One region of the Massilia sp. TWR1-2-2 genome, then DNA from elsewhere that is predicted to be linked to it. Evidence: riboswitches for the same ligand, from Rfam matches in the RefSeq annotation. Region 1 holds a riboswitch; the other holds the start of a gene.

The links. A riboswitch is a leader RNA that binds a small molecule or an ion and turns the genes downstream of it on or off. The one in region 1 is predicted to bind thiamine pyrophosphate.
Region 2: another riboswitch for thiamine pyrophosphate. It lies ahead of thiC (phosphomethylpyrimidine synthase ThiC); the one in region 1 lies ahead of ACP7DD_RS00105 (TonB-dependent siderophore receptor).

What each region holds. Positions count from the first base shown of each region.
Region 1 covers NZ_JAFCWM010000001.1:13,176-23,967, forward strand. Annotated here, with positions in the region: gene ACP7DD_RS00070 (efflux RND transporter periplasmic adaptor subunit) at 1-682, opposite strand, end outside; gene ACP7DD_RS00075 (phytanoyl-CoA dioxygenase family protein) at 960-1,922, shown strand; gene ACP7DD_RS00080 (S46 family peptidase) at 2,007-4,148, shown strand; gene ACP7DD_RS00085 (helix-turn-helix domain-containing protein) at 4,352-4,597, shown strand; gene pnuC (nicotinamide riboside transporter PnuC) at 4,597-5,196, shown strand; gene ACP7DD_RS00095 (AAA family ATPase) at 5,196-5,714, shown strand; gene ACP7DD_RS00100 (hypothetical protein) at 5,899-6,342, shown strand; gene ACP7DD_RS00105 (TonB-dependent siderophore receptor) at 6,352-8,523, opposite strand; TPP riboswitch at 8,604-8,702, opposite strand; gene ACP7DD_RS00110 (DUF535 family protein) at 8,753-9,712, opposite strand; gene ACP7DD_RS00115 (SRPBCC family protein) at 9,832-10,359, opposite strand; gene ACP7DD_RS00120 (glutathione S-transferase) at 10,517-10,792, shown strand, end outside.
Region 2 covers NZ_JAFCWM010000025.1:44,230-55,021, reverse strand. Annotated here, with positions in the region: gene ACP7DD_RS20605 (hypothetical protein) at 1-145, shown strand, start outside; gene ACP7DD_RS20600 (YncE family protein) at 211-1,605, opposite strand; gene ACP7DD_RS20595 (DUF305 domain-containing protein) at 1,608-2,054, opposite strand; gene ACP7DD_RS20590 (anti-sigma factor family protein) at 2,057-2,854, opposite strand; gene ACP7DD_RS20585 (RNA polymerase sigma factor) at 2,851-3,357, opposite strand; gene ACP7DD_RS20580 (nuclear transport factor 2 family protein) at 3,388-3,816, opposite strand; gene ACP7DD_RS20575 (diguanylate cyclase) at 4,059-5,189, opposite strand; partial or broken gene ACP7DD_RS20570 (IS5/IS1182 family transposase) at 5,554-5,679, opposite strand; TPP riboswitch at 5,811-5,917, shown strand; gene thiC (phosphomethylpyrimidine synthase ThiC) at 5,987-7,903, shown strand; gene thiS (sulfur carrier protein ThiS) at 7,913-8,116, shown strand; gene ACP7DD_RS20555 (thiazole synthase) at 8,137-8,925, shown strand; gene thiD (bifunctional hydroxymethylpyrimidine kinase/phosphomethylpyrimidine kinase) at 8,922-9,713, shown strand; gene thiE (thiamine phosphate synthase) at 9,710-10,321, shown strand; gene ACP7DD_RS20540 (D-amino acid dehydrogenase) at 10,326-10,792, shown strand, end outside.

The sequences.
Region 1 (10,792 bases):
GTTGCTGCTGCTGCTGCAGCTGCTTGCGCAGGATCGCTTGCTGCAGGCGCGCGCCGTCGATGCTGCTGTGGGTGGCGCGCTTGACGTCCTCGATCAGTTCGCGCTGCTGGCGCAGCTGGATCTCGGTGCGCTTGACGTTCAGTTCCGCCGTCAGCATGTCCTCGCCCGACACCGCACCGCTTTTTCTCAGCGTCTGGAAGCGCTGCCACTTGGCCTGGGTGCTTTGCAGGTCGATTTCGAGCAGCTCGACGCTGCTGACGAGCTGCTTGCGCTTCTGCTCCATCTCCAGGGTCAGGCCGAAGATGCGGTTGTCCTGCTGCGCCAGCTGTTCCTTGACGGCGTCGAGCGAGAGCACGATGGTCTTGTCGTCCAGTTGCAGCAGCAATTCGCCGGCCTTGACCTGCTGGCCAAGCTTGGCGTGCACCTTGGCGACGTGGGTCTGGAACGGGCTCGAAACGAGTTCCTCGTGGACCGGGATGACGACGCCGGAAGCGTTAATGGTATTGGCGATGGCGCCGCGGCGCACTTCGGCGACCCGGATGTCGGCCGCGCCGATGGTCGGCCGCACGGCGCGGTTGATGGCCCAGGCGGTGGCGCACAGCGTTGCCAGCACGCCGACGGCGGCGGCCAGCTTGAGGCGGCGGCGCCGGTCGATTGCTTGCTCGCTGACAGGTTGATCCATTTGAGGGCTGAAAAAGTGATGAGTTGTGTGCTGTAGAGCAAACACCATGCCAGGCAGGGGTCAGACCCGGTTTTGCTTCTAGCGGGTCTGACCCAGGTTGCGTTGGTGCCCGCCAAACGTTGCCCGCGCCCGGCCACCACTGTCCGTTTCCGGGCACTCGACATTAATAAGCGAAAAAGGTTCGCCCGCCCGCCGCCAACGCGCTTGACAGACCTCAGCAGCGCGCCGGCGCGCGCCCCTAGAATTGATCAACTCCGAAAAGCGCGCCGCAGCGACCATGATTACCGAGCCATCCGAAGCCTCCGACGCCTACCCCGCGCTGACCGACGCGGCCGCGTTTCGCGAGTATTTCCAGCGCGAAGGCTACGTTGTCGTGCGCCACGCTTTGCCGTCGGCACTGTGCACCGAGGCCATCGACGGCTTCCTGAAAGAAGTCCACCTCGACACGCGCGCATTGTTCCAGCGCGCCACCGCGCCGCGCTACCAGCGGCACGTCTACACCGGCGCCGGCCACATGCATTGCCCGATCATGAACCTGCCCGACATTTCCAGCCGGCGCTACCCGCAGTTCAAGGGCGCCGGCATGGCGCTGCTGACCGACAAGGTGGTGCGGCGCGCGCTGGAAACGCTATTTGGCGAACCGGTGCGCCTGGTGCGCTCGATGTACTTCGACGGCCACGAGCCAAGCTGCGCGCACCGCGACAAGGCCGGCGGCAAGCCCGGCGCCAATCCCAGTGGCGCGGCGATGATCGGCGCCTGGATCGCCGCCGAAGACATCGACCCCGGCGCCGGCCGCTTTTTCGTGCTGCCCGGCAGTCACCTGCAGCAGGTGCCGGGAAAAATCCCGCTCGATCCGCGCAGCGCGCGCTGCCAGGCGGCGGTGGCCGACTTCGCCGCGCGCGGCCCGCTGCCGCTGGTGGCGCCGTCGATGGGCCAGGGCGACTTGTTGCTGTGGAACTCGATGACGATCCACGGCAGCCTGCCGGCCACCGCGCCGCAGTGTTCGCGCCGCTCGTTTACCGGCTACTACACCAGCCGCTCGCAAATTGACGACCGCCACGCCGGCGCCGGCGCCAGCGTCATGATGGGTGGCATGGAAATTTTGCACCACAGCGATCACCGCACGCTGGCGGGCAGGGCGGCCATCCTGCTGCGCTCGGAGTATCCGGGCGCCTACACCGTGCTGCGCCGGCTCAGGCACCTGCGCCCGTGGCCGGCCGGTGGCGGTACGGGCCCGTAAATACGGCCGAAAAAAGCATTTCCAGCCGTATCCATCAGCGATATACTTCCCGCTTGCTTTTTATTATCATCTGGGGATCCCATCTTGTTCAAATTACTCGTCTTGCCCGTCGCCTTGATCGGAGTGTTTGCCACCGCCAGCGCCGACGAAGGCCAGTGGCAGCCGCACCAGCTGCCGCAACTCAAAGCTGAGCTCAAGCGCATCGGCATCACCATCCCGCTCGACAAGCTGACCGACCTGTCGAAGCATCCGATGAGCGCGATCGTGTCGACCGGCGGCTGTTCGGCCTCGTTCGTCTCGGGCGACGGCCTGATCGTCACCAACCACCACTGCGGCCATGCGGCGATCCAGCGCAATTCGACCCCGGAGCACAATTACCTGCTCAACGGCTTTCTCGCCAAGGACCGCGCCGGCGAACTGCCCGGCGGCCCGAGCATGCTGGTGTACGTCACCGAAAAGGTCGAGAACGTCACCGACCGCGTGCTCAAGGGCCTGGCGCCGACCATGTCGGGCCGCGAGCGCTATGAAGAAGTGCAGGGCCGCATCAAGGCGCTGATCGCCGAATGCGAGACCGACAAGGGCTACCGCTGCTCGGTGCCGGCGTTCCACCGCGGCCTCGAGTACTACCGCATCCGCCAGCTGATGATCCGCGACGTGCGCCTGGTGTACGCGCCGTCGGAAAAGATCGGCAACTTCGGCGGCGACGTCGACAACTACGAGTGGCCGCGCCAGACCGGCGACTTCTCGTTCCTGCGCGCCTACGTCGGCAAGGATGGCCGCCCGGCCGATCCGTCGCCGGACAACGTGCCGTACAAGTCGAAGGATTTCCTGGTGGTATCAGCCGAAGGGCTCAAAAACGGCGACCCGATCCTGCTGGCCGGCTATCCGGGGCGCACCAGCCGCTACAAGATGCCGTCGGAAATCCGCTTCGCGCGCGACACCGATTTCCCGCTGCGCGTGGCCGGCATGCAAGCGGACCTGGCCGTGATCGCCGCCGCCACGATGGGCAACCCGGCGTATGACGTGCGCTATGCCAACGTGGTCAAGGGCATCAACAACGTCATGAAGAAGACGCAAGGCTTGCTCGACGGCTTTGCCCGCAAGGACATCGCCGCCATCAAGGACGTGCAGGACGCCGAGTTCCGCGCGTGGTTCAAGCAGCACCAGGGCAACGCGCCGAAGACGCTGATGGCCGACCTCGACGCGCTGATCGCCGCCGACATCGCGCTGTCGGAAGAAGAGTACGCCTGGTCGGTCGGCACCCACAGCGACCTGCTCGGCAGCGTGCGCACGCTGTACCGCCTCGCCCTCGAGCGCCAGAAGCCCGATCCGAAGCGCGACGCCGGCTACCAGGAACGCGACCTGTCGTTCATCAAGGCACGCCTGACGCGCCTCGAGCAGTCGCTGGTCCCAACTGTCGACGAGGCACGCTACGGCGCCGCCCTGCAGCGCTACAGCAAGCTGGCCGCGCGCAGCCGTCCGCATTCGCTCGACGCGCTGCTGCCGGTCGCGCGCGACGTGCCGGCGCTGTACAAGTCGACCGAACTGGCCGACACCGCCAAGCGCCTGGCGTGGATGGGCAAGGATGTCGACACGTTCCGCAAGTCGGACGACGCCTTCATCAAGCTCGCCGTCAAACTGCATGAGGTGTCGAGCTCGCTGGAAAACCGCCGCAAGGAAATCAACGGCAACCTCGAGAAGGTCATTCCACAGTACATGTCGGCCGTCATCGCATGGAAGACGAGCCAGGGCAAGCCGGTGTATCCGGATGCCAACTCGACGTTGCGGGTGACGTACGGCACGGTGTCGCCGTACTCGCCGCGCGACGGCCTGGTCAAGGGGCCGTTTTCGACCGTCGACGGCGTCGTCGAGAAGCATACCGGCGTCGATCCGTTCATCGTGCCGAAGGAAGTGCTCGACGCGGTCAAGGCCAAGCGTTTCGGCGCCTTCAAGGATCCGGTGCTGAACACGGTGCCGGTCAACTTCCTGTCGAGCGCCGACACCACCGGCGGCAATTCCGGTTCGGCCGTGATGAACAAGCGCGGCGAACTGGTGGGCCTCAATTTCGATTCGACCTACGAGTCGATCACCAAGGACTGGTACTTCGACAGCGCCATCACGCGGGCGATCCACGTCGACATCCGCTACATGCTGTGGGTGATGAAGGAAATCGATCACGCCGACAACCTGCTCAAGGAAATGACGGTCAAGTACCCGAAGAAGTAATCGGCGCTTGAACTGAAAAAAGCCGCGACAGCTGATGCTGCCGCGGCTTTTTTTGTCCGCAGGGGTCTGCCGACGCCAGCAACTCCGGGGTCTGACCCAAAAAAGCAAACCCGGGTCAGACCCCTGCGCTTGTGTTCGCTAAACGTGGCTCTGTTATTCAAGATATTGCATATGCCTCTTGCATGGCGCATACTGGTGTTGCCATGAACCACGACAACCTGCCTGCCGCCGAAGAAGCCGACATCCGCGCGGCCATCACGGCCGCGCTGGAAAGGTGGCTGCGGCAATCCGGCCTGACGCAGACCGCAGCGGCCGACCTGCTTGGCACGACCCAGGCGCGCGTTTCGGAAATCAAGCATGGCAAGACGTCCCAGTTCAGCCTCGACCTGCTGGTGCGTTTCGCCGCCCGTGCTGGCCTGCAACCTCGATTGACCCTTACCGCTCCCTGATGAACGATTCGCTTACCCTGTTCGGCCTTGCCACCACACCCCTTGAACTGATCTCCTTCGTGCTGGCGGTGATGACGGTGCTGCTCAATATTCGCCGCAATCACTGGGCCTGGCTGTTCGCGATCGTCTCGTCGGCAACCTACGGCGTGGTGTTCTTCAACGCTCGCCTGTACGGCGATTGCGGCCTGCAGCTGGTGTTCATCGTGGTGTCGGTGTGGGGCTGGCACAGCTGGCTGCGCGGCGGCCTGAAACACGAGCCGCTGCGCGTGACGCGGTTGGCGCGCGCCGGCTGGATCGCGGCGGCGGCCGGCTGGCTGGCCGGCTTCGCGCTGCTTGCCGTGTTCCTCAAGACCTGGACCAATACCGACGTGCCCTACATCGACGGCTTCCTGACCGCCGGCAGCCTGGTCGGCCAGGTGCTCCTGTCGCGCAAGAAGGTCGAAAACTGGCACGCCTGGATCATCGTCGACATCCTGTACGTCGGCCTGTACGTGTACAAGGGTCTGATGCTGACGGCGGTCCTGTACGGCCTGTTCGTGCTGATGGCCGTCGCCGGCCTGCGCGCGTGGAGCCGCGCCGCCGCCGAGGGCCAGGCGTGATGGCGGTGCGCCGCGTCGCCATCCTCGGCGCCGAGTCGTCCGGCAAATCGACGCTGGCGGCCTCGCTGGCGGTCCACTACCACACCATGTGGGTGCCCGAATACCTGCGCGAGTTCGTCGACAAGCATGCGCGCGTGCCGTACGAAAGCGACCAGTTCCGCATCGCCCAGGTGCAGATGGAACGCGAGCACGCGGCGGCGGCGCTGGCCGACGGCTGGCTGTTTTGCGATACCACGCCATTCATGACGGCCATCTACAGCGGCGTCTATTGGGGCCGGGTCGATCCGCTGCTGGGCGCGCTGGACCGCCTGCACGACTACGCCGTCACGCTGGTCACCGCGCCCGACGGGCCGTGGGTGCCCGACGGCCTGCAGCGCGAATCGGCGGCGGTGCGCCAATCGGTGCACGAGGCGGTCATCGACAAGCTCGAACGCCGCTCGATTGCCTACACGCTCGTCACCGGCAGCCTGGAACAACGCCTGCCGCAGGCAGTGCTCGCGCTGGACCAACACCTTTAACCACAACGGACTAATCGATGAAAAAAATCCTCGTGCTGGCGTCGATGGCGGCCGGCCGTCGCGCAGTTCGCCGGAAATCGGCCTGGGCTACAACGTCACCTCGCGCTGGTACACCTAACTGACGGCCGAGTGGGCCAGCCCGGGCTCGAACCACCTCGAGGCGCTCGAGTGGCAGAACGATTACATGCTGACCCAGGGCCAGTATCCGTTCGACCTGGCCTTCCACACCAACGTCGAACGCGCGCTGGACGGCTCGGGCGAGATCGGCCTGGAATTTGGCCCGGTGCTGCAGACCGAGGTTGGCCGCACCCAGCTGAATTTGAACCTGTTCCTCGAGCGCGACTACCGCGTCGAGGTATCCGAGCCGATACAGTTCAAGTACCAGTGGCAGGTCAAGTATCGCTGGGTCGAGAAGCTGCAGTTCGGCGTGCAGGGCTTTGGCGAAGTGGGGGAGTGGAACAGCTGGCTGCCGCGCGCGCAGCAGTCGCACCGCGCCGGTCCGGCGCTGTTTGGCAGCTGGGACTTGGGCGGTGGACGGGAATGGAAGTATGAAGCGGCCTGCCTGATCGGCAAGAACTCCGCCCGCAAAGCGAAGAGCTTTGCGATGCGGATCCAGTACGCCGATTAGAAGCCGACGCTAGAAATCGAACTGCGCCGACACGCGCACCGTGCGCGGCGCGCCCGGCAGCAGGTAGCCGCCCAGCGCCGGCGTAACATCGCGCCAGTAGAACTTGTCGAACACATTGTTTACGCCCGCGCGCAAGGTGGTCGGCACGCCGGCCACGCGGGTGCTGTAGGCGGCGCCAAAGTCGGCGACGTGGTAGCCCGGCACCGAAACGCTGTTCTCGACATCGAACGCCTTGCGCCCGGCGTACTGCCAGGCCGCGTTCACCTTCAGGCCGGCCACCTGCGCCACGCTGTACTCAACCCATGCGCTCGACTTGAAGCTCGGGACGTTGGTGACCCGCTTGCCGTCGATATCGGCGCGGCCGGTGCCTTCCTGAGCTGTGTGCAGCGCCAGCAGCGACAGGCCGTACTGCACGCTGCCGGCGGTCGTGCCTTGCGCCGACAGTTCAAGCCCGCGGTGGGTCTGCTCGCCGCTGCGCACAAAAGTTTTCGACGCGTCGGTGTATTCGAGCCCTTTGCGAACCTGGAACAGCGCCGCCGATAGCGTGACGCCGTTGTTCAGCGCACCCTTGACGCCCACCTCGACCTGCTTCGAGCGGCTTGGCGCCAGTGCGGTGTTTTCGAACGTCGTCTTGATCGGCGCGATGCCGCCGTGTTCGAGGCCATGCGTCATCGCCGCGTACAGGTTCCAGTCCTGGGTCGGGCTGTACACCAGCGCCACGTTCGGCAGCACGAAGTTGTCGTCGCGGTGCACGTAAAAACGCTGCGCGCCGGCGACGCGCGAGTTCTCGTCCGGGATGTACTCGTCGCGCTTGACCTGCACGTAGCGCAGGCCGGCGTGCAGCTTGAGCTGCGGCGTGAGCGCGGCGATATCCTGGACGAACAGCGCCCGTTCGTTCTCGCGGCGCCGCTCGAATACCGGGCCGGTCGACGGATTGCCCGGCGCCGGCGGCACCGCCACATTGTGATAGATGTTGCTGCTGCCGGCGTAGTCATAGACATAGTCGCCCGACTTGTCGCTGCGGGTAAACAGCGACATGCCGGCGGTGAGCCGGTGGCGCACCGCGCCGGTGGCGAATTTTCCCTGCACCAGCGCCTGCGCGCCGAACGGCGACTTCGATTCGCCCACGCTTTGGTAGTCGTAGACGTCGTAGTCGCCATTCGAGCAGTAGCCCGGATAGAAGCCGTCGCCCTCGTTGCTGCAGCCGTAAGGGAAGGCGGTGTAGTCGTCGCGCTTGAACCAGTGCTTGTTCATGCTGACCGTCGCGTTCCAATCGTCGTTGATGCGGTATTCGAAGCGCAACCCGGCGTTGCTGCTGCGCGTGTCGACCGGCTTGGCCCACGGCTGGTCGTTGAGCAGCATCGACGCCGACACGCCGGTCGGCAGCGTGGTGTTGCGGATCAGCTGGTAGCCGGGTGCCGTCAGCTGCGACTTGTGCTGGTAGTCGACATCGAACTGCAGCAGCGCGTCCGGCGAAATCTGCCAGTCGAAGGCGCCGGAGACGAACTTGCGTTCGCCGTCGGCGTTCTTGATGTACGAGCGCAGGCTCTCGGCGGCGGCGTTGATCCGGTAGCCGAAGTGCTGGTCGGCGAAGCGCCCGCCCAGGTCGACCGAGCCGTACACGGTGCCGCGCTCGCGCGCTTCCAGCGTGACCGAGCGCAGGTCGGTCACGGTCGGGCGCTTGGTGACGTAGTTGATGATGCCGCCCGGCGCGGCAACGCCGGCCTGCAGGCCCGCCAGGCCCTTGAGCACTTCGATGCGCTCCTTGTTTTCGAGCGGGATCTGGGTGTCGCCGGGGATGGCGATGCTGTCCTTGCGGTAGCTCGACGCACTGTCGAGCGTGAAGCCGCGGATCGAGAACTGCTCGGCGTAGCCGACCGCGTTGTACGAATCGCTGACGCTGGCGTCGAGCTTCATCGCGTCGGTGCTGTTGTGAATGCCCAGGTCCTGCATCTGCTCGCGCCCGATGACGCTGATCGTCGCCGGCGTTTCCAGCAGCGGTGCGTCGGCAAAGCCGCCGATAGCGGCGCGCGCGACGGCGACCGCTTTGCTGCCGGTGATGACGACTTCCTGCATCGGCTGCACGGTACTTTGCGCCGCGGTTTGTGCCGACGCGTTGATAGCGACCGCCTGCATCACTGCGAGGGCGAGCACGGAATACTTCAGGTGTGGATGTGACATTGTCTGCTCGTGGTAGTGCGCCGGCAAAGGCGAGCGCGAAAAATAAAAACCGGAGCCAAACGGGAGGAGTGAACAAAGGAGGGAGGTACTTTGCGCTTTCCTTCGCTGGCATTATCCAGATCAGGTACGAAGAGTATCTCTCACCCGGAATTTGCGTTCCAGGACCCCTAGCGAATGGCGAGTTTATCACGAACGGGCGCGCGGCGGGGCAAGCCGCGGCGGCGGGGCCCTACAGCGATTCGGTCTCGGGCAGCGGCGCGCGGCGCGTCGACGGCGTTGGCGAGCGCTTGAATTTGCGCTCGAGCGTGAGGCGCGCGGACGCGCCGATCTCGGCCCAGTTCTCGCGCCGGATGGCGGCGCGTTTGCGGTGCTTGCGCGGCATGTCGGCCAGCGGCTTGACGTAAAACGGCAGCGCCACCAGGTAGCCGCAACCGGGCAGTTCGACGCCGCCGAGTATCTTCCAGAAGCCGTCGTAGGCGTTGGCGAAGTGCTTGACATCCTGCGCGTCGTAGGTCGGGTGGCAGCTGCCCTTGATCGCGACCAGCTCATTGGCGCCGACCGCCTGCGCCACGCCCTGCATCGCGGCGAAGCAGAAAAAGCTCGGCGAATTGTTCGGGAAGGCTGCCTCGAACGCGGCGAAAGCGGCATCCGAATCGGTCCAGCGGCCCTGGTTGCGCGCGACGAACGGCACCATCGCGCTGTCGACGCCGACCACGCCGCCGGCGATCCAGCTGAAGCTCAGGCGGTGCAGGCATTTGCCGTCGGCCTCGAACGCGATCGTCAGGTCGCCCTCGGCGTTCATGCGCGAGGCCATCGCCAGCTTGATGACGAAGTCGCTGCCGCCGGCGCGGCGCTGCCACAAGATCAGGCCGCCGGCGCGGTAGACCGCGTACTTGTAGGACGTGTTGAAGGTCGCGTCATCGAACGCGTAATGGTGCAGCACGCAGGCGATGCGCGCGCGGGCGCTCAGGTTCTTGATCAGGTAGTCGCGGTGGCTCAGGTGGTGGAACAGGTCGTCGTTCGGCGGCGCGGCGACGTAGTTGCGAACCAGGTCGAGCCGGCACAGGCGCCGGTGCTGCGGGTAGAACGCCAGCACGCGCAGCGAGCGCGCCAGGCACAGCATCCAGGAGGCGAAGCTGTATTGCTCGCGGCGCGCAAGCCAGTGCCTTGTCAGGTGAGCCAGGATCATCGACGGTCCGCAGGAAGGATGGCAGTGGTAGCGCCGGCGTTGCCGCCGTGCGCCATTCAACCAGCATCATCGTTTACCTGTTTGCAACGGGCGGTGATGTAGCTCAAGAAAGGCTGAGCTTACTTTTCGGCAGCCGTTTTCAGCTGTGCCAGGCCCTTGTCGAAATCCTTGCCGATCATGTCGTCCATGTTCATGAAAACGGTCATCAGCTTGGACACGAACGGCATCGGACCGTGCATGTACCACGTCACGTTGGTGCTGTCGCCCTGCGGCGTGAGGGTGAATTCGGTGGTGCTGTGCGATTCGACCGGCTGGAAGAATGCGAGCTTGACGACCGTCCTGGACGGTGTGCTGGCGTCGACGATCTCCATGCGGCCCTTGCCGACGTCGCTGTTGCCTTCCCATTCGTAGACGGCGCCCTTGCCGCTTGCCGCGCCGCTGAATATGCGCTTCATGTTCGGGTCGAGTTTTTCCCACGGCGACCAGCTGGCCCACTGATGAAAGTCGGTCAGCAGCGACGCGATCTTTTCCGGAGTCGCCTTGACGGCGATGCTGCGCCTGACCGAAAAGCTGTCCGGCTTCATGGCCGCCAGGCCGAGGATCAGGACGACGATGGCGAGGACGCCCAATGCGATTTTCTTGATCATGTTTTCTCTCCCTGTGGTTTGGTCGTTCTGCCCGCTCTGCGGCGGTAGCGCGAGACTAGCATGGAAGGCGCCGGCGCCGAAGAAAACCCGCTGCGCGCCGCCGGGCCGGAAAAAGCCGGATAATCGGGCCGATCCATCTGGAAAACGAGGAGTCGGCATGGTCTACCAGCTTTACTACTGGCCCACCATCCAGGGCCGCGGAGAATTCGTGAGGCTGGCGCTGGAGGAAGCGCAGGCAGAGTACGTCGACGTCGCGCGCGGCAAGAACGGCACCCGCGCGCTGATGAAGATGCTGGGTGATGCGAGCGAGCCGTCGTTCGCGCCGCCGTTCCTGGTGGCCGGTGAGCAGACCATCGGCCAGGCCGCCAACATCCTGCTGTTTCTCGGCCCGCGCCATGGCCTGGCGCCGCGCGCGCAGGCGGGGCGATTGTGG
Region 2 (10,792 bases), on a different contig from region 1:
CGCCGACCAGGCGCTGCAAGCGATCGAGCGTGATGGCGGCGACCCGGCCGACCTGCTCATGGCATTGGGCAAGGAAATCCTTGAGGAAAACGCCAACTGGCTGCGGCTGTATCTCGAGCGGCGCATCGCGTGGCACGGAAAATGAGCGGCTGAGCCGACCACATCCACGCGGGGTCAGTGCCGACATCCGGACACGGCCTCAAGCGATGCTTACTGCACACTGCTCAATACGGCTTTTTGTGGATCGGCCGACAAATCGCCTTCCATCACCAGGACGCGGCTCGCCGTCACGGCCTTGTTGTTCAAGCTGTTGCTGACGTCGCGCATTGGCCCGATCGCAGTGCCGTTGGCCATGCCCATCGGATTGGTTTTGAAACTGGCTACCGGGGCAGCCTGGCCAGTGACGAACACGCTGTACACTGTCTGTGGCTTAAGCTTGAACAACGATACTTCCAGCGAGTCCACCACACCCAGGTTGCGGGCCACAATGAAGCCTTTGGCATCGCCGGCAGCCGGTTTCAGCGCGATGTTGACAGGCTCGCTGCTGGCGCGCGGGACCAGGTTGCTCGTGCCTTCGCCGCGCGGGACGGCGTTCGAGACGTACACCAGTGCCTGCGGTGCTTGCCCGACCGGCACGCGCGCAATCACCTTGTCGGTGGCGCTGTCGATAACATCGACCGCGTCGCCGTTTTCCAGTCCCACATACAAACGGCTACCGTCATCGGAGGCCCAGATGCCGTGCGGCAGCGCACCGGTCGGGATCGTCGCCACCAGCGTTGGCGTGGCGTCGGTGGTGTAGACCTTGACGACATTCTCGCCGCCGATCGTCACGTACGCACGGGTACCCGCTGCAGTTTTCGCGAACGCCAAGTGATTGGTAATGAAACCGGTATCGATGACGCCCTTCACTTCCAGACTGGCAGTATCGATGCGCGTCACTTTTCCGACATCCTTGTGCGTCATCCACATTTCCTTGAAGTCTGGAGTGAACTGCAAGAACGGTGAGAACGGGCTGACGACCTTCACGCGCTTGACGACTTTGTGCGACTTCATCTCGATGACGTCGACCACCGGGTTGAAGCTGGACACGACGAATGCCAGCTTGCCGTTGGGAAGGAACTGCACCATGCCGGGGCCGGCGGTGGTCTCGATCCGTTTTTTCTCTTTGAAAGTGACCGGGTCGATCACCGAGATGTAATCCTCGCCACGTACCACGGCCCACACTTCGCGTCCATCCGCAGTAAAGAAGCCCTCGTGGGGCGAACGCCCGATGTAGGTGGTGCCCTTGACCTTGTTGGTCGCCGTATCGATGAAGGCCACCGAGTTCGATCCGTTTGAAATCGCAATCAAGGTTTTATGGTCGGGCGAAAAGCCCAGGCCGTGCACATTGATTTCGCCCTTGTACAGCGGGGACAATACGTCAGGGCGCTGGTTGCCCAGTTTGATTTGGCCGAGCAGCATGTTCGTCGCCGGGTTGATTACCGAAACCGTATTGGTATTCTGGTCGGCGGTATAGACGCGATCTTGCGGGCCAGGCGCGGCAGACGCCGAGGCGGCGAGCCAGCTGCCGACCGCAAGGGTGACAACAAATTCACGGATTGGCATGTTCATTCTTTCTTGAGGGTCGAAAAGGGTGCTGCTTTGATCCGAGGCGCCTGGTACCGCTGAAGCCATGCTTGCATGACCTTGATTTCGTTTTGCTGTTCGGTGATGATGCCCTGCGCGACGTTGCTCAATTCGGCATCGCTGGTGTAGAGCAGCAGCGCCTTCGCCATGTCAATCGCGCCCTGGTGGTGCGGAATCATCATCGTTACAAAATCATGTTCCGAAACGCCATTCATTGGCGCGCGCTTCATGCCGTCGTCCATGACAGCCATCGCATCTCCCATCAAGCCGGCGAACGGTTTGGCCGTGCTGGCGATGAATACCGGCGCCTTCCCGGGCGCAATAGTACGGTGCTGGTGGTGCTGGTCCTGCCCGAATGCGCTGCCACCGAAAGTGCAGGCTAAAACGAGGGATGTCACGGTAAAACCGTGCGGGACGGCGCGGCTCATATTCAAGATGGTTTCTCCAATTGTTCATACACGGCGGTGGCGACGCGGGCGAGTTCACCCTTGTTGATACCGGCGGACAACGCATAGCCAAATTTCCCGTCAATCCAATAAAACACATTCACCGGTCCCTCTTGGGCGAAGCGAAACCCGGTGTCCTTGTTGTGCGATTGATCGGTCGAGACATACACGGTCAGGCGCTGCCCGGCCTTATTGTGATACATGAACTGGGCCACTGCGCCTTGGGCGCCCGGCAGCAGGCGCCCGCCAATCAGTTCGTAGCCGAGCTCGCCCAACCGGGGCGGGCGAATTGTGCTGCCTAGTCGTTTCGACAGCCAGGCGACCAGTTGTACTTCCTGGTCGGCGCCGATTTCGACCGGCCGCGTCACTTCGGGACTGTAGACCACGTGGGCGACTGCGGCCTGGTGCGCCAGGCTGGTCGCATACAGCGCTGGTCTGGCCTTGGCGTCATCGATTTGAACGCGCTGGACGTCCCCTGCGGCGAAGCCGTGCAACGACCACCCGGCGCCGCCGCTCACCAGCGCTATCGCAAAGCCAGCCACCAGCCGCTGCCATTGCCGTGCTTGTCTTTTCGGCGCCGTCAAACGGCTCGGCACCAGTTCGTCCAGCACAGGATTGAACAGCGCGCCCAGTGCACTGTTCTGCGCTGCATACGCGCGCAGTCGCTCCGCCTCATCCGGGCGTTGCGCCAAATATCGTTCAACCTCAGCCCGCCGCGCGTCCGGAAGCTTGTTGTCGACATACGCGTGCAGATCAGCTTCCGTAATGGGCATCGTATTCATTTGACCACCTTCAACGCCGCCACGCAGGGCAGGCCTTCCATGTTCGCGCGCATTTTTTCCCGCGCGCGCGACAGGCGCGACATGACAGTCCCGATTGGTATCTTGAGTGCCTGCGCCACTTCGTCGTAGCTCAATTCTTCCAGCGCCACCAGAAGCAGGATCTCGCGCTGTTCCTCGGGCAACGCGCGCAAGGCCGTTTCGATGTCGCGCAGTTCCAGACCACGCGAAGGACTACCGTGTGTCGCAGCCATTGGCGTCTCCTCGCTCAGCGATTCAGTAGCGAGCGAGGGACGCCTTACCTGATCGATACGCACGTTATGCATGATGCTGAACAGCCAAGCCCGCATGTCGCTACCGCCGTGCCACCCGGCCAATCCTGCCCACCCGCGTTCTACCGTATCCTGAACAAGATCGTCAGCCCCGGCACGGTCGCCGACCAGCGCGCGCGCGTAGCGGCGCAGGCGGGGAATACAGGTTAGCAGCTGATCGCGCGGCTCGGGCATGGCGGCGGTCATTTGAGGCTGGCCGCAGTATCAGTAAGCCATGGCAGCCAGTTTCGGATCGATCTGCCAGATTTCATTGACCAGTTTGCCGTCGCGATAAGTCAGCACATAGTGCACTTTCACTTGCGTTTTACCATCGAACTGTACCTTGGCGACAATCGTCGCCCCCTTAGGATTCGCCGATTCTTCCAACGCCAGCACGGTCACGCGCGCCGGCCCAACCGCCTTGCCGAATTTTTCCCAAGTAGCGCGAATGGCACTGTCACCAGCGTACACGCCGTCGAGCGGGCCACCGACCCAGGTCAGTTGTGGATTTTCTGCGTAACCACGCATGATGATCGACGTGTCCCCGCCACCGATGGCAGCGAAGCGAACCTGGGCGGCGTCGCTGACCGGGCTGGCGAACGCGAAGCCGATAGAGGCCAGTGAGAGTATCGCGGCGAAGGTGACCTGTATCATGAGATTGTCCTGGTTAGGTGGGGCGAATCGAAAAGTGACGTTGCTACCGAGGTGAACGGATCTGCCGTCACTTTATTCCCCAATATTGGAAATATATTTTTTTGCAGTCTGAAGTCCAGACGAATCCGGCGGCGACGACGTCACGCGCCTGATCTCCTCAGCCGGGAGCCAGGGTGGCGCCAATCCACCGGAAATGGGTGGCGCCTGAGTGCCGAAAGCGATATTTGCTGAGCGTGCACTGCTCAGGGATGCACCTGATTGCGCCCCGCGTTCTTGGCGGCATACACTGAAGCGTCCGCAGTGGCGAGCAGATCGCCCACAGTCTGGTTGGGCGCTAACGTTGCAACACCGATCGATACCGTAACCTGTACCGTCGGGGCTCGCAGAAGGGGTAACTGTGCCACGCCAAGACGCAAACGCTCGGCCACTTCCCGCGCTTCCCCCAGGGTGGTGCCGGGCAGGACAATGACAAACTCTTCGCCCCCAAAACGCGCGCAGAAATCCGTCGGGCGCAAATAATCGCTGACCCTTTGGGAGAAGGCACGCAGGACGTCGTCGCCGGTCATGTGACCGAATCCATCGTTGATCGTTTTGAAGAAATCGATGTCCAGCATCAGGATGGAAAAAGATCTTCCGCTGGAAATGTACAGCTCCGCTTGCCGTTTGAGGACGTCGTCCAGTGCCCTGCGGTTGCCTTGCCCAGTCAGCGCATCGGTAGCCGCGTCCAGTTCAACCTTTTGCAGTGCCAAATGTAATTGCTCAGCAAGCAAGGCATTGGCGTGCTGCAACCTGATGCCTTCCAGCAGGCGTTTAGCTATTTCGCGCGTGTGGTAGGCGATTAACGCAACAAAAACGGTCAACCCGGCTGCAAAATCCGTCGCACTCTTCCGGTCAGCGACGTGCAGCAACAGGCCGAAGACCGACACTGCCAAGATCGTGCCAATTTGTCGATAGTAGGCCACCGCGTAGGTGCCATAAGCTTGTGCATTGATCGCGATAACGCCACACAGCAGCGCCATTAGCGTAGCGTCCAGGATGGCGGCGTGTCCCATCAGAAACCAGGCCATCAGTCCCCAGGCAAGTCCATCCAGTACGGCGACCCAATGGATGCGCGCGCGATGGCGTTCAAAACTCGAGCCTTCGCGGATTACGACTTGCAACGCCCACAGGCTGAACGTCCATACAACAGCAGCCGTACCCACCCAAAGCACAATGGAAGTTTGGGGGACAGTGCCCCAACAAAACCATACCGCAAGCAGCCAGCCGACAGGAGTGGCATTCAGCGCACGGCGCAGCGTAATCACACATTCCGAAAAACCTGTTGCATTCGCAACGGCTCGGTCAGCTACGCTTCCAGGCAGAAGGGGCTTCATACCGTCCATGTGTACGGATACAGCGCTCGAATTGACGCCGCGACGGTGTCTACCTCGCCATCCCGGAACAGCTCCACAGTGCCATGGCCTGAGCGGTTTAAAAAGATGTCCGTGCGCACTAAACGTATCCCTGTGGAAATATCTCATTATAGACGACAGAAAAAATCGCGCATCATCAACGCCGCTTCATGCCATGCACAGGAGACGGTATTTTCTGCCGTGGTTGTATCGCCTGATCGTCAAATTGACAGTCGCGCCGACTTTCCCGGCTGCACGTCGAGCACGCACAGCGTACCCAGCGGCACGCCATCCGAGGTCTTCAACAGGGCTCCCGCATGGAACCGCAGGCCTGGGGCACCCGTGACCAGTCGTTACTCTTCTCGGACTGGTGCATTTCTGGACCGCGTTTCTTGTCCTTGTTCTTCGTGGACGGCGGCGCCGCGATCAAGGTGGCATCGACAATCGTCCCTTCACGCATCATCAAACCCTGCAGCAACGGAAAAGTACAAGTGCAAAATCCTGCTCGGGCCTTGAGTGACCGATATACATCCCGCGCAGTGTTTTACGAAAGCCGCTGGCAAAGCGCTTCGACTGGGTATAGAATCAGCGCTGCCGAACCACGGCAAACGCTAGGGGTCCTGCAAGTCGCGAAGGCGATGCGCGGGTGAGATACACCCTCTGAACCTGATCTGGATAATGCCAGCGAAGGGAAGCATAGTGACACCGGCCGCGCGCCGTTTCCCTACACTCCTTTGCTGGCTCCTGCTCAATTTATCGAGAAGCTATTTAGGAGCCACATGAACGCCATCACCCCGAAATTCCTGTCCGCTACCGCCGTTGTGGACGAAGCCGCAATTCGTCCCTTGCCCATGTCGCGCAAAATCTACGTCGAGGGCAGCCGACCCGATATCCGCGTGCCGATGCGCGAAATTAGCCAGTCTGATACAGCCGACTCGTTCGGCGGCGAGAAGAACCCGCCGATCTACGTCTACGATACTTCCGGCCCATACACGGACCTGGACGTCGCCATCGACATCCGCTCCGGGCTGCCGTGCCCGCGCACCCCATGGATCGACGAGCGCGGCGACACCGACGAGCTGCCTGGCCCGACCTCAGCCTACGGCATCGAACGGCTCGCCGATCCGGAGCTCGCCGCGTTGCGTTTCAACTTGCATCGCAAGCCGCGCCGTGCGAAGACCGGCACCAACGTCAGCCAGATGCACTACGCGCGCCGCGGCATCGTCACCCCGGAGATGGAGTTTGTCGCCATCCGCGAGAACATGCGCCGCAAGCAATACTTGGCGGAACTGCAGGCGTCGGGCCCGATGGGCAACCGCCTGGCCGACCTGATGGGGCGCCAGCATCCCGGCCAGTCGTTCGGCGCAAGCATCCCGGCCGAAATCACGGCAGAATTTGTACGCGAGGAAGTCGCCCGCGGTCGCGCCATCATCCCCGCCAACATCAACCATCCAGAAGTCGAGCCGATGATCATCGGCCGCAATTTCCTCGTCAAGATCAATGCCAACATCGGCAATTCGGCGGTGACCTCGTCGATCGGTGAGGAAGTTGAGAAGATGACCTGGGCGATCCGCTGGGGCGGCGACAACGTCATGGACCTCTCGACCGGCAAACATATTCACGAGACGCGCGAATGGGTGATCCGCAACAGCCCGGTGCCGATCGGGACGGTGCCGATCTACCAGGCGCTCGAGAAGGTTAACGGCAAGGCCGAGGACTTGACCTGGGAGATCTACCGCGACACGCTGATCGAACAGGCAGAGCAGGGCGTCGACTACTTTACGATCCATGCCGGCGTGCTGCTGCGATACGTGCCGATGACGGCCAAGCGGCTGACCGGCATCGTCTCACGCGGCGGCTCGATCATGGCCAAGTGGTGCCTGGCGCATCATGAAGAGTCGTTCCTGTACACGCACTTCGAAGACATCTGCGAAATCATGAAGGCCTACGACGTTTCGTTCAGCCTCGGTGACGGTCTGCGTCCAGGGTCAATCTACGACGCGAACGACGAAGCGCAGTTGGCAGAGCTGAAGACACTCGGCGAACTGACCCAGATCGCCTGGAAGCACGATGTACAGGTAATGATCGAAGGTCCAGGCCATGTGCCGCTGCACATGATCAAGGAAAACATGGACCTGCAACTGGAGCAGTGCGGCGAGGCGCCGTTCTACACGCTCGGGCCGCTGACAACTGACATCGCACCCGGCTACGACCACATCACGTCGGGCATCGGCGCGGCCACCATCGGTTGGTATGGCACCGCGATGCTTTGCTACGTCACGCCGAAGGAACACCTGGGTTTGCCGAACAAGGCGGACGTCAAGGACGGCATCATCACATACAAGATTGCGGCGCACGCGGCCGATCTGGCCAAGGGCCATCCTGGCGCACAGATTCGCGACAACGCACTGTCGAAGGCGCGATTCGAATTCCGCTGGGACGACCAGTTCAACATCGGTCTCGATCCGGACAAGGCGCGCGAATTCCACGACGAGACGCTGCCGAAAGACTCGGCCAAGGTTGCGCACTTCTGTTCCATGTGTGGTCCGCATTTCTGTTCGATGAAAATCACCCAGGAAGTGCGCGAATACGCCGCCAAACAGGGAATTTCCGAAATCGCAGCCCTGAAACAGGGCATGGAAGTGAAATCGGTTGAATTCGTCAAACGGGGCGCTGAAATCTACCAGAAGCAATGAGGTGATCGGATGACGCAGATTATTCTGAATGGCGCCCCCCACGAGGTCGCATCGGGAGCAACGCTCGCCGATCTGATCGAAGCGTTAACACTGTCGCAACAGGCGCTGGCCCTGGCGGTCAACCGCACCGTCGTCCCGCGCCAGCAATGGCGCGAGCGTGGCCTGCAGGCTGGCGACCAGGTCGATCTGGTGCACGCCATCGGCGGCGGCTGACCACATACGAAAGAGATGAGATGAATGCATCAACCGAAGCACTGACAATCGCTGGCAAGACCTATCGATCGCGCCTGCTGGTCGGCAGCGGCAAGTACCGTGATTTGGCGCAGACGCGCGAAGCGACCGATGCGGCCGGCGCAGAGATCATCACGGTGGCGATCCGCCGCGTCAACATCGGCCAGGATCCGAACGCGCCGAGCCTGCTCGACGTACTGCCGCCGTCGCGGTACACGATACTGCCCAACACCGCCGGCTGCTACACGGCGGACGATGCGGTCTACACACTGCAGATGGCGCGCGAGCTGCTCAACGGCCACAAGCTGGTCAAGCTCGAAGTGCTGGGAGATGAGAAGTCGCTGTTCCCACATATGCCGGAAACGCTGGTCGCTGCCGAAAGACTGGTGAAGGATGGTTTCGATGTCATGGTGTACTGCAGCGACGATCCGATTCAGGCAAGGTTGCTCGAACAGATCGGATGCGTCGCGGTGATGCCGCTGGCGTCCCTGATCGGCTCGGGGATGGGTATCCTCAATCCATGGAACCTGTCGCTGATCATCGAGCAGGCCAACGTCCCTGTGCTGGTGGACGCCGGCGTCGGAACGGCGTCGGATGCGGCCATTGCGATGGAGCTCGGCTGTGACGGCGTGCTCATGAACAGTGCGATCGCCGGCGCGCGCGATCCGGTGCGCATGGCCCGCGCGATGCGCTTGTCAGTGGAGGCCGGCCGCGAGGCTTACTTGGCCGGGCGCATCCCAAGAAGGTTCTCGGCATCGCCGTCATCGCCGATGGCGGGGCGCATCACATGACATCGAGGCCGACCGTGCTGGTCTTCGCCGGCGCGGACCCGAGTGGCGGGGCCGGGATCGCCGCCGACATCCTCGCGATCGGGGCGCAGGGAGCACATGCGCTGCCGGTGATCACTGCGCTCACCGTGCAGGACAACGACCGCGTGTATGAAGTGCTGCCGGTCGACAGCGACGTTCTGCGCCGCCAGGTTGTGGCACTGATGAACAAGGTGACGATCCACGCAGTAAAACTGGGCATTCCGGGCAAGCGCGCCAACGCCGAAGCGATTGCCGAGCTGATTGGCCAGCTTCGCCGCATCCAGCCAAACCTGCCGGTGGTGCTCGACCCGGTGCTCGCCAGCGGCGCCGGCGACAGGCTGACGCGCATCGACGCGCTCGGTCCGCTGATGTCTCTGGCAACCGTCGTCGTGCCCAACCTGCCGGAAGCGAGCGCCTTGTGCACCGAAGGCGACTCTGTAATCGCTCAGGCTGCCAGCCTCCTGGCGCGCGGCTGCGGCAATGTGCTGATCACCGGGGGCCACGCCGAGGGCGCGCTGGTCACCAACCGCTGGTTCAGCAACGCCGGCGAACGCATCTGGAGCTGGCCGCGTTTGCCCGGCACGTTTCACGGCAGCGGCTGCACGCTCGCTTCCGCCATTGCGGGCCGGCTGGCACTCGGCGACCAGATGGAGCAGGCGCTCGAGACCGCGCAGCGCTTCTGCCACCGCGCGCTGGAAACGTCGTTCACCATCGCCGATGGCCAGCGCATTCCGCTGCGCTGCAATTTCACTATCGAGAGGAATTCATGAAAGGGCTATATCTTGTCACGCCCAGTTGGGACGACACCGCCGCGATGGTGGACGCCACCGGTCATGCATTGCGCCTCGGCGCGGCGGTGGTCCAGTATCGCCACAAGAGCGCCAGCCCGGAACTTCGGCTGGCTCAGGCGAGCCAGTTGCTGGCGCTCTGCCGAAGCCATGCGGTGCCGTTCATAATCAACGACTTCGTTGACCTGTGCCTTGAGCTTGACGCCGACGGCGTTCACGTGGGCGGTACCGACGCGTCCGTGGCCGAGGCGCGCAAGCTGCTCGGCGCCGGAAAAATCTTGGGCGCATCGTGCTACGGCGACAGGCAGCTTGCGCTCGACGCCGCCGCCAATGGGGCAAGCTATGTCGCTTTCGGCGGCTTCTACCCGTCGAAAGTAAAGCAATATCCGGTGACCACAGCGGCCGATATCGTCAACTGGGCGAAAGCCGAAATCGCCCTGCCGTGCGTGGTGATCGGCGGGATGACGCCGGCAAACGCTGCGCCACTGGTCGCGCGCGGCGCTGATATGGTCGCTGCGATCAGCAGCGTGTACGGGGCGCCGTCGATCGAGCTCGCGATGCACGAATTTGCGCAGCTTTTCGTGAAATGACGCCATGAAAGTCATTGTGTTGGGTGCTGGCGTGATTGGTACGGCATCGGCGTGGTATTTGCGCCAGTCGGGGCACGAAGTGACGGTGCTGGAACGCCAGGGTGGTCCGGCGCTTGAGACCAGTTTTGCCAACGGATGCCAGATTTCGGTCTCACACGCGCAACCATGGGCCAATCCGGCTACCTTGCTGAAAATCCTGCGCGACCTTGGCCGCGCCGACGCGCCGCTCCTGTTTCGGCTGCGCGCGGATCCACGTCAGTGGCGCTGGTGCATGCAGTTCGTCCGCGAGTGCCTGCCAACCCGGGTGGCCGCCAACCTCTGCCAGATCGTCGCTATCGCTGACTACAGCCGGCGCAGCCTGATCGCCTTGCGCGCCGAGCTCGGAATTGAATACGATAACCTGGCGCGCGGCCTGCTGCATTTTTATACTGATCAACGAGAATTCGATAAGGCCGTCCACGCCGCGTCGGC